Duganella zoogloeoides: one gene and its partner. The main gene of each other region encodes a partner of the protein of the gene in region 2 in a complex. Links are inferred from orthologs where the notes say so. Each region holds a gene or a part of one and is shown on either strand. Other genes may lie near its edges.

Region 1 (5,409 bases), 3.0 Mb from region 2 along the record:
GCGAGACGGTGACCCGTTGCAGCCCGGCGTCCCTGAGCGACTGCGCCTTGCGCGCCAGCAGAGAGGCATTGGTGGTGAGCGTGAGGTCGAGCGGCTTGCCGCTGACGGTTTTCAGTTCGGCCAGCATGCCAATCAGGCGTTCGAGATTCTTGCGCAGCAGCGGTTCGCCGCCGGTCAGGCGGATTTTTTCGACGCCGTGGGCAATGAAGATGCGGGCGATACGGGTAATTTCCTCGAACGACAGCAGCGCGGTATGCGGCAGGTACTGGTAATCGTTGTTGAACACCGCCTTGGGCATGCAGTACACGCAGCGGAAATTGCAGCGGTCGGTGACCGAGATGCGCAGGTCGTGCAGCGGCCGCGCCAGGCGGTCGGCAAGCAATCCGGTGGGCGCTTCGAGCGGGAAGGGGATGGCCGGCGCGCTGGCGCGCTGCGCGGTCATCATGATGACTTTCTCTGACATGACTCGTGGTCTGAACTCTAAACTTGCTGGGATTGAAAGGTAGTTCCGCGCTGTACTGACTGCGCCATGTGCTTACGATACCACGAGCGGGCGTTGCTCGTAGCCATACACCCGGCCAGGGCAACCGTGCCCGATGAGCTTTTGCCGGCTGCGACAGTGCATAAAAAAAGGGAAGCGCGAGGCTTCCCTTTGATCAGCTCACCGCAACGATCAGCGGCGCGTGTCGATCTGCACCATCGGCTCGTCGTTCTGCGGCGGCAGCGGCTTGCGCTCGCGTGGCACGCGGACCGGCGCTACCACCTTGGCGGCAGCTTCCTGCGCGGCGCGCAGTTTTTCCGGATCGGTGGCCGCCAGGGTCAGGCCGGCGGAGCCGAGCACGGCTTGCAGGTCGGCCGGGGTCGCTGCTGCCACAGGTGCAGGCGCTGCGGTTGGGGCAGGTGCTGCGACTGGTGCTGGTGCCGGAGTTGCCACTGGAGCAGGGGCCGGAGCCTCCACCGCAGCAGGAGCAGCAGTCGCTACTGGAGCAGAAGCCGCCACTGGTGCAGGGACTGGCGCCTCTGCAACTGGTGCTGGCGCTGCTTCGGCAACCGCCGGTGCTGCTACAGGGGCTGCTACCACAGCGGCTTCGGCTACAGGCGCTGCGGCCACCGCTGCTGGCGCAACGGGCGCAACTGGCGCTTCCACCTCGGCTGCTGCCACCGGCGCTGGCGCGGCTTCTGCCACGGCCGGCGCTGCTGGTGCAACCTGCTCAGCAGGCGCAGCAGGTGCCAGTGGTGCTTCAGTGGCAGTTGCCACCGGTGCTGCTGGCGCTTGCGCTGCGGTCGGTGCTGCTACCGATACCACTGGCGCTGCTGCGGCCACCGGAGCGGCCGGCTCTGCTACTGCTGGTGCTGTTTCACTGGCGACTTCCACTGTTGCCGGGGCTGGCGCCTTGGCAACAACTGGCGCGGCCGGGGCGACGTCCGCTGCCGGCGTGGCTGCTGCCACGACAGGCTCGGCAACTGGTGCCGGCGCTTGTTCGGCGGCAGGAGCAGCCTCAACTGCGGCGGCTGCGGCTGCTGCCGGTGCTGCAACGGCTGCGACTTGCGCACCATCGTGCTCGGCGTAGCCTTGCTCGCCATCGGCGCCCTCACTGCCTTCGCCTGCCTCGTTGTCCTGGCCTTCGCCATCACGATCACGGCGGTTACGGTTGCGGCCGCCACGACGACGGCGACGACGCGGCTCATCGCCTTCGCCTGCCAGGTCTTGCGCTTCGCCTTCCGGACCGGCATTCGGTGCGGTTTTCAGGATGCTGGTGGCTTCGGCTTCAGGACCCGTCGCAGGGGCCAACACGCCTGCTGCGAAGGTGCCCGAGGCGGCAACCGACGCTGCGGCAACCGGTGCTCCTGCGCCCAGTGCCAGCTCATCAACCTTGGCTTCCACCGGCGCCTTGTCGGCACGTGGTTCACGTGGTGGACGCGGTTCGCGTGGCGGACGCTCACCACGTTCCGGACGCTCGCCGCGCTCGGGACGTTCCGCGCGTTCAGGACGCTCGGCGCGTTCAGTGCGTTCGCGTGGCGGCTGGCCGTCTGCTGGTGCATTGTCGCGGCCTTCGCGTGGCTCACGGCCTTCACGCGGTTCGCGTGGTGGACGCGGTGGACGGGCCGGGCGGCCGGCGTCGGCGGCCTTGGTCTCGTCCGATACCGGACGGGCGGCGCCTGGTTCGCGCTCTTCGCGTTCCGGACGGCCATTCTTGCCGGTGCGGGTACGGCCGCGGGGGCCACGGGTGGCGTTGCGGTCGGCATTACGGTCCGGCGACGGCGCCTTGACCACGATGGTCGGCTGCTGCGGCAGGACCGGTTTCGCCGGTTCCGGGCTCAGGAAGCTGAACAGCTTGGCAAAGAAACCTTTCGGCGCTGGCGCCGGCACCGGGGCCGGGGCTGGCGTGATGACGGTTTCGGCCGGCTTGCGCTCGACCAGCGGTGCTGGCTGGTCAGGGGTGATGGTCTTGACCATGGCTTCCTGGCGTGGCTTGGCTTCTTCCTTCTGGCGCTTGCTGTAGGCCATGTCGGTTTCCGCTTGCTCGGCCAGGTTGTAGCTGGCCTGGCTGTCCTCCAGGCGCGGATCGTCATGCTTGATGCGCTCAAGCTTGTAGTGCGGCGTGTCGAGGTGCTTGTTCGGGATCAGAATCACGGAAATGCGGTGACGGTTCTCGATTTTCAGCACTTCGCCGCGTTTTTCGTTGAGCAGGAACGCTGCCACATCGACGGGCACTTGCACGTGGATGGTGGCCGAGTTTTCCTTCATCGCCTCTTCCTGGATGATGCGCAGGACTTGCAGGGCCGACGATTCGGTATCACGGATGTGGCCGGTGCCGGAGCAGCGCGGGCAGGTCACGTGCGAACCTTCCGACAGCGACGGACGCAGGCGCTGGCGCGACAGTTCCATCAGGCCGAAGCGCGAAATCTTGCCCATCTGGACACGGGCACGGTCGTGGTGCAGCGCATCCTTGAGGCGTTGTTCGACCTCGCGCTGGTTCTTGGCCACTTCCATGTCGATGAAGTCGATCACGATCAGGCCGCCCAGGTCGCGCAGGCGCAGCTGGCGGGCCACTTCTTCGGCCGCTTCGCAGTTGGTGTTGAAGGCGGTGGTTTCGATGTCGGAACCGCGGGTGGCGCGGGCCGAGTTGACGTCAACGGACACCAGGGCTTCGGTGTGGTCGATGACGATGGCGCCGCCCGATGGCAGCGGCACGGTGCGGCTGTAGGCGGTTTCGATCTGGTGTTCGATCTGGAAGCGCGAGAACAGCGGCACGTCGTCGCTGTAACGCTTTACACGGTGCACCATGTCGGGCATCACGTGGCTCATGAACTGGTGTGCCTGCTCGTAAATCTCGTCGGTATCGATCAGGATCTCGCCGATATCGGGCTGGAAGTAATCGCGGATGGCACGGATCACCAGCGACGACTCCTGGTAGATCAGGAAGGCGCCGGAAGCCGACTTGCCAGCGCCTTCGATCGCGCGCCACAGTTGCATCAGGTAGTTCAAGTCCCATTGCAGTTCATCGACGTTGCGGCCGATGCCGGCGGTGCGGGCGATGACCGACATGCCTGCTGGCAGGTCGAGCTTGTCCATGGTCTCGCGCAGTTCCTGGCGCTCTTCACCTTCGACGCGACGCGAAACACCACCACCGCGCGGGTTGTTCGGCATCAGGACCAGGTAGCGACCGGCCAGCGACACGAAAGAGGTCAGGGCGGCGCCTTTATTGCCGCGCTCTTCCTTTTCGACCTGGACCATGATTTCCTGGCCTTCGCGCAATGCTTCCTTGACGGACGCGTTGCGAACATCGACGCCTTCCTTGAAATAAGTTCGCGCTACTTCTTTGAATGGGAGGAAACCGTGGCGATCTTCGCCGTAGCTGACGAAGCAAGCTTCGAGCGATGGTTCGATGCGGGTGATCACGCCTTTGTAGATGTTGGACTTGCGCTGTTCGCGTCCGGCGGTTTCGATATCGATATCGATCAGTTTCTGACCATCGACAATCGCTACGCGCAGCTCTTCTTGCTGCGTAGCATTAAACAACATGCGTTTCATTTTTTTAACTCCGCGACCCGTAGGCCAGCTCTATGCCGTCGGCTCGTGGAAGCCGGCGACGAAGGTTTTGGGGTATACGCGAAGAGTCAGAACGATTGCGGGGGGTATTGCCCATTCTGTGCGGAGCAGCAGCGCGGGAGGTAACCGGCGCTGCGGACGCAACTGGGCGCTGAGAGGCTGAACGTCAGGCCGCGGGCTCGCATCACCTGTACACCTCCATGCGGCCCATAAGGACGGCAGAGAAATACAGGCGGTGAGCAGCAACGTTGAGAGCCAAATCCTCAAGCTTACATACTACAAGTAATCAATATCGCAGCGACGACAGTGTGCCGGGCTGAAATGTTACAGGGCTGGTGACAGCCATCCGTTGAGCTTGCAGCAAAGCATGGGGTCCGGCGGAAACGGCAAGCGTTATCAACTTCATCAATCGGCCAGCCGACTCTTGACCGGCTGGCCGCACTTTATCCTTACAATACTATCATTCTGATCCTGCCTCCCTGCCACTAACCGATTACAACAACGGTGCAACCTTGATATCGGCAAGGGTGGTGCGTATACGTATTTCCCCCTGAATTTGCAATTAGGCGAGGCCAGGTAGGACGCCCCTGTGTAAAATATGCTTTTCTTCTTACACCAGCCGCAGTGTATGCCGCAGCGAAATGATTATATATTCAAAATGAAGGACTTAGAGAGATTTCTGGGAAGACAGCTTAAATGAAGATGCAAAATGATGTTGTCCCCCCGTCACATTCCGCGACCACCGGCGCAGTACCCTCGTCGCAAGTCCCGCTGCAGGCGCAGTTCGTCACTATTTCCGAAGAAGACGCTGGACAAAGGATCGATAATTACCTGTTGCGAATTTGCAAAGGTGTACCGAAGAGTCACGTCTATCGCATCCTGCGTTCGGGCGAGGTGCGCGTCAACAAGGGGCGTATCGACCAGTTGTATCGCCTGGTCGAAGGCGATATGGTCCGCATTCCGCCAATCCGCATCGCGGAAAAAGCCGACGCCACCCACGTACCAGCCGCCGAATTCAAGGTGATTTTCGAAGACAGCCACCTCCTGGTGATCGACAAGCCGGCCGGCGTGGCCGTGCATGGCGGCTCCGGCGTGTCGTTCGGCGTGATCGAACAATTGCGCGCCTCGCGCCCCGACGCCAAGTTCCTGGAACTGGTACACCGGCTCGACCGCGACACCTCGGGTTTGCTGTTGCTGGCCAAAAAGCGGTCGGCACTGACCAATCTGCACGAGCAGATGCGCGATGGCGACACCGACAAGCGTTATCTCACCATGGTGGCGGGCGACTGGAAAAATGCGCGGCAGCACGTCAAACTGGCGCTGCACAAGTATTCCACCGCCGAGGGCGAGCGCCG
Region 2 (4,435 bases):
CCGGCGATGGCTGGGCAAACGCCAGCGCGGAGACAGTGGACAGCGCCAGCAGGGAGGCGGTATAGATGGCGGTACGGGCGGACGGGGTGCGGAAAGACATGACTACTCCATAAAAAAAGTTGCGTGACGGTATGGGCGGATCATATCAATCACACAGTTGATTTAACGTCGGCGCACTCCCAAGCTACACGTGGGACTGCTCCTACTCAGGAGCAGGCAGAATATTCAGCAATTGTCGTACTCAATGAGTACATGCCGGCCATTTTCCGCTATACTTGCGGGTCTGGTCTTTTCGGACCAGTTTTTTTGAAATCACGGTGGGCAGGGTTCAGACTCCGCGCACCGCATGTTAAAGGTAAATATCATGACCGTAGAAAACATCAACAAAGCCGCGATCATCGCGGACAACGCCCGTGGCCAAAAAGACACCGGCTCGCCAGAAGTGCAAGTTGCACTGCTGACCGCCCGCATCAACGAACTGAACGGCCACTTCAAGGCCCACAGCAAGGATCACCACTCGCGTCGCGGTCTGATCATGATGGTTAACCGTCGTAAAAGCCTGCTGTCGTACCTGAAGAACAAGGATGCTACCCGTTACCGCGATCTGATCGCCAAACTGGGTCTGCGTAAGTAATTTTATTGCGCCCTTAGCTTCAAAAGAAATGCCTGCGCCAGTTTACTGTCGCAGGCATTTTGTCATTTGTGCAGACGAAAAAATTGCTAGCTGGAATAGTCATTTGACAAGCTGGCATGGTGTTAAGAGCAAGTGTAGCAAAGGCGGCAGCCACAGATGCCGCCCGTGGTGAGGTGAACGACAGCGCCTGAAAATCTGTCGGCAAATAGAAAGGGATTTACCCATGTTTAATAAAGTTACGAAAACCTTCCAGTACGGCCAGCACACGGTCACGCTGGAAACCGGCGAAATCGCTCGCCAAGCCTCTGGCGCAGTGCTGGTGTCGATTGAAGACACCGTCGTACTGGCTACCGTGGTGGCGCGCAAGGATGCCAAGCCGGGCCAGGACTTCTTCCCGCTGACCGTCGATTACCTTGAAAAGACCTATGCAGCCGGCAAGATTCCCGGTGGTTTCTTCAAACGTGAAGGCCGCCCTTCGGAAAAAGAAACCCTGACGTCGCGTCTGATCGACCGTCCTATCCGCCCGCTGTTCCCAGAGGGCTATATGAACGAAGTGCAAGTGATCATTCACGTGCTGTCGGTCAACCCGGAAATCGATCCTGACATCGCTTCGATGATCGGCGCTTCGGCCGCATTGTGCGTGTCGGGCGTGCCGTTCAACGGCCCGATCGGCGCTGCCCGCGTGGGTTACGCCAATGGCCAGTACATTCTCAACCCAACGGTTGAACAGCTGAAAACCTCGCAGATGGACCTGGTCGTTGCAGGTACCGAAGCGGCCGTGCTGATGGTGGAATCGGAAGCCAAGCAGCTGTCCGAAGAAATCATGCTCGGCGCCGTGGTCTTTGGCCACACCCAGATGAAAGCTGTCATCGACGCCATCCATGACCTGGTACGCGACGGCGGCAAGCCGGAACAAGTGTGGACCGCGCCAGCGAAAAACGAAGCGCTGATCGGCCGCGTGACCCACTTCGCCGAAGCGAAAATCCGCGAAGCGTATCAAACCCGCGACAAGCAGGCACGTACCGACAAGCTGCGTTCGATGCACTCGGAAGTCGTCGCTGAACTGGGCGCCGAAGCGGCTGCCGCTGGCGCCGTGTCGCCGGACGGCGTCGAAGTTGGCAACATCCTGTTCGACATGGAAGCCAAGGTCGTGCGTTCGCAGATCCTCGAAGGCGAGCCACGCATCGACGGCCGCGACACCCGCACCGTGCGTCCGATCTCGATCCGCACCTCGGTCCTGCCGCGTACCCACGGTTCGGCACTGTTTACCCGTGGCGAAACCCAGGCCCTGGTCGTAGCAACCCTGGGCACCGCCCGCGATTCGCAAAAGATCGATGCACTGATGGGCGAGTTCACCGACTCCTTCATGCTGCATTACAACATGCCACCGTTCGCCACCGGCGAAACCGGCCGCGTCGGTACGCCGAAGCGCCGCGAAGTCGGCCACGGCCGCCTGGCCAAGCGCGCGCTGATCGCTGCGCTGCCGGAAGCTGACGAGTTCAGCTACGCTGTGCGCCTGGTGTCGGAAATCACCGAATCGAACGGTTCGTCGTCGATGGCGTCGGTCTGCGGCGGCTGCCTGGCGCTGATGGATGCCGGCGTGCCGATGAAAGAGCACGTGGCCGGTATCGCCATGGGCCTGATCAAGGACGGCGGCAAGTTTGCCGTGCTGTCGGACATCCTGGGCGACGAAGATCACCTGGGCGACATGGACTTCAAGGTTGCTGGTACCCGCAACGGTATCACCGCGCTGCAGATGGACATCAAGATCCAGGGCATCACCAAGGAAATCATGCAAGTGGCACTGGCGCAAGCCAAGGAAGGCCGCGAGCATATCCTGGGCGAAATGCAAAAAGCCATGCCAACCGTGAAAACGGAACTGTCCGATTTCGCACCGCGCCTGATCACCATCAAGATCAATCCGGAAAAAATCCGTGACGTAATCGGCAAAGGCGGCGCCGTGATCCGCGCGCTGACCGAAGAGACCGGCACCCAGATCGACATCAGCGACGAAGGCGTGGTCACCATCGCTTCCGTCGATGCTGCTGCCGGCCAGGAAGCCAAGCGCCGCATCGAAGAACTGACCGCGTCGGTTGAAGTAGGCAAAACCTACGACGGTACCGTGCTGAAACTGCTGGACTTCGGCGCCATCGTGCAAGTGATGCCAGGCAAAGACGGCCTGTTGCACATTTCGCAGATCGCCAACGAGCGTGTGAACGCCGTGGCCGACTACCTGAAAGAAGGCCAGCAAGTGCGCGTCAAGGTCCTGGAAACCGACGACCGCGGCCGCCTGAAGCTGTCGATGAAAGCTGCTGCTGAAGAAGCAGCTGCTGCTGCGCAGTAATCTGAGTTAGCTCAGCAAAAAAGCCGCCTGGTGTCACCCGGGCGGCTTTTTTTTCGTCCTGTTTTTCTTCCTTATTTACCTTCATAAGTTATGCGGAAAATGCGGCCACCAAAATCGTCCGACACCAGCATCGAGCCATCGGCCAGCGTGGCGATATCGACCGGGCGGCCCACGACTTCCTCGTCGCGTAGGAAGCCGCTGATGAAGGCCGTATCGCTGACGACTTTGCTGTTGTAGAGCGTAATCAGGCGCACCTCGTAGCCGCTCTTGGTGGTGCGGTTCCATGAGCCGTGGTTGGCCACGTAGACATTGTTGCGATACGCTTCCGGGAACTGCTTGCCTGTGTAAAAGGTGAGGCCGAGTGGTGCCACGTGCGGGCCCAGCTTGGCGACCGGTTCGACAAACTCTTCGCACTGGCGGCCCGCGCCGAATTTCGGGTCGGGCAGCACGCCGCCGTGGCAGTACGGGAAGCCGAAGTGCAAGCCGGCTTTGGGCGCGATATTGAGTTCGCACGATGGCGTGTTGTCGCCCAGTTCGTCGCGGCCGTTATCGGTGAACCACAGCGCTTTCGTTGTAGGGTGGAAGGCGAAGCCCACCGTGTTGCGCACGCCCCGTGCGTATTCTTCGAGGCCGCTGCCGTCGGCGTTCATGCGGTAGATCTTGGCGTGTTTGGTGTCGTCGGTGTCGCAGATATTGCACGGGGCGCCGACCGGGATGTACAGCTTGCCGTCGGGGCCGGCCTTGATGATTTTCTCGCCGTGCCATTTGTCGTTTGGCAGGTTCACTTTCACCACGGCGTACTTCGGCTGTTGCGCGTAGTGTTGGTCGATATTGTCGAAGCGGATCACGCGGCCGATTTCACCGACGTAGAGCGCGCCGTTCAGCAGCGCCACGCCGATCGGGTTTTCCAGGCCGGAAGCGATGGTGATGACCTCGGCTTTCTGGCCGGCGCGCGGTACCAGTGCGTACACCTTGCCGGCCTTGCGCGAGCCGACATACACGATGCCGCTCGGCGACACCGCCAGGCTGCGCGCGGCATCGACGCCATCGGCGTACACACTGATACGGAAACCTTGCGGCAGCTTGAAGCCGGAAAGATCAATGCCGTCGGCATCGGCCGCCGTGGCTGAGGTTGCTGCTGTGGCCGCCTTAGATGCAGCGGCCGCCGTGGCTGCCGTGGCCGGCGTTGCCATGGCCTTGGCGCTTGCCGGTTTCGGACCGGCCGCCACGTAATCGGCCAGTAGCGCGATCTGGGCGTTGGTCAGTGCCGGCGACCAGGCCGGCATATTTTTCTCGGGCACGCCCTTGGCGATGATCTTGACCAGGTTGTCCCTGGTGGGCGCGCCGTGCAGCCATTCCTTGTCCACCAGCGACGGTCCGACCGCGCCTTCCATCCTGGCGCCGTGGCAGATCGCGCAGTTTTGTTGGTAGAGCTTGTCGGCGGTGAGCTTGGGTGC

Evidence for each region. The genes of interacting proteins can lie anywhere in the genome.
Region 1: the proteins of pnp (region 2) and SR858_RS04835 are in contact, whole or in part, in a cryo-EM structure (PDB 9QH0), measured with the Escherichia coli proteins. The link is inferred for Duganella zoogloeoides from one-to-one orthologs.

The regions. Positions count from the first base shown.
Region 1 is NZ_CP140152.1:1,103,646-1,109,054, forward strand. Bases 474-4,398 are described here. They hold SR858_RS04835 (Rne/Rng family ribonuclease), read right to left. Parts: upstream 4,037-4,398; coding sequence 674-4,036; downstream 474-673. In the rest of the region: GTP 3',8-cyclase MoaA, read right to left, coding at 1-463; SR858_RS04840 (RluA family pseudouridine synthase), read left to right, coding at 4,751-5,409. UniProt on the Escherichia coli protein: Endoribonuclease that plays a central role in RNA processing and decay. Required for the maturation of 5S and 16S rRNAs and the majority of tRNAs. Also involved in the degradation of most mRNAs.
Region 2 is NZ_CP140152.1:4,058,377-4,062,811, reverse strand. What follows is about bases 467-3,417. They hold pnp (polyribonucleotide nucleotidyltransferase), read left to right. Parts: upstream 467-857; coding sequence 858-2,978; downstream 2,979-3,417. Other genes in these bases: SR858_RS17905 (PQQ-dependent sugar dehydrogenase), read right to left, coding at 3,050-3,417; rpsO (30S ribosomal protein S15), read left to right, coding at 467-634. Outside these bases: SR858_RS17920 (hypothetical protein), read right to left, coding at 1-100; more of rpsO, read left to right, coding at 365-466; more of SR858_RS17905, read right to left, coding at 3,418-4,435. UniProt on the Escherichia coli protein: Involved in mRNA degradation. Catalyzes the phosphorolysis of single-stranded polyribonucleotides processively in the 3'- to 5'-direction. Also involved, along with RNase II, in tRNA processing.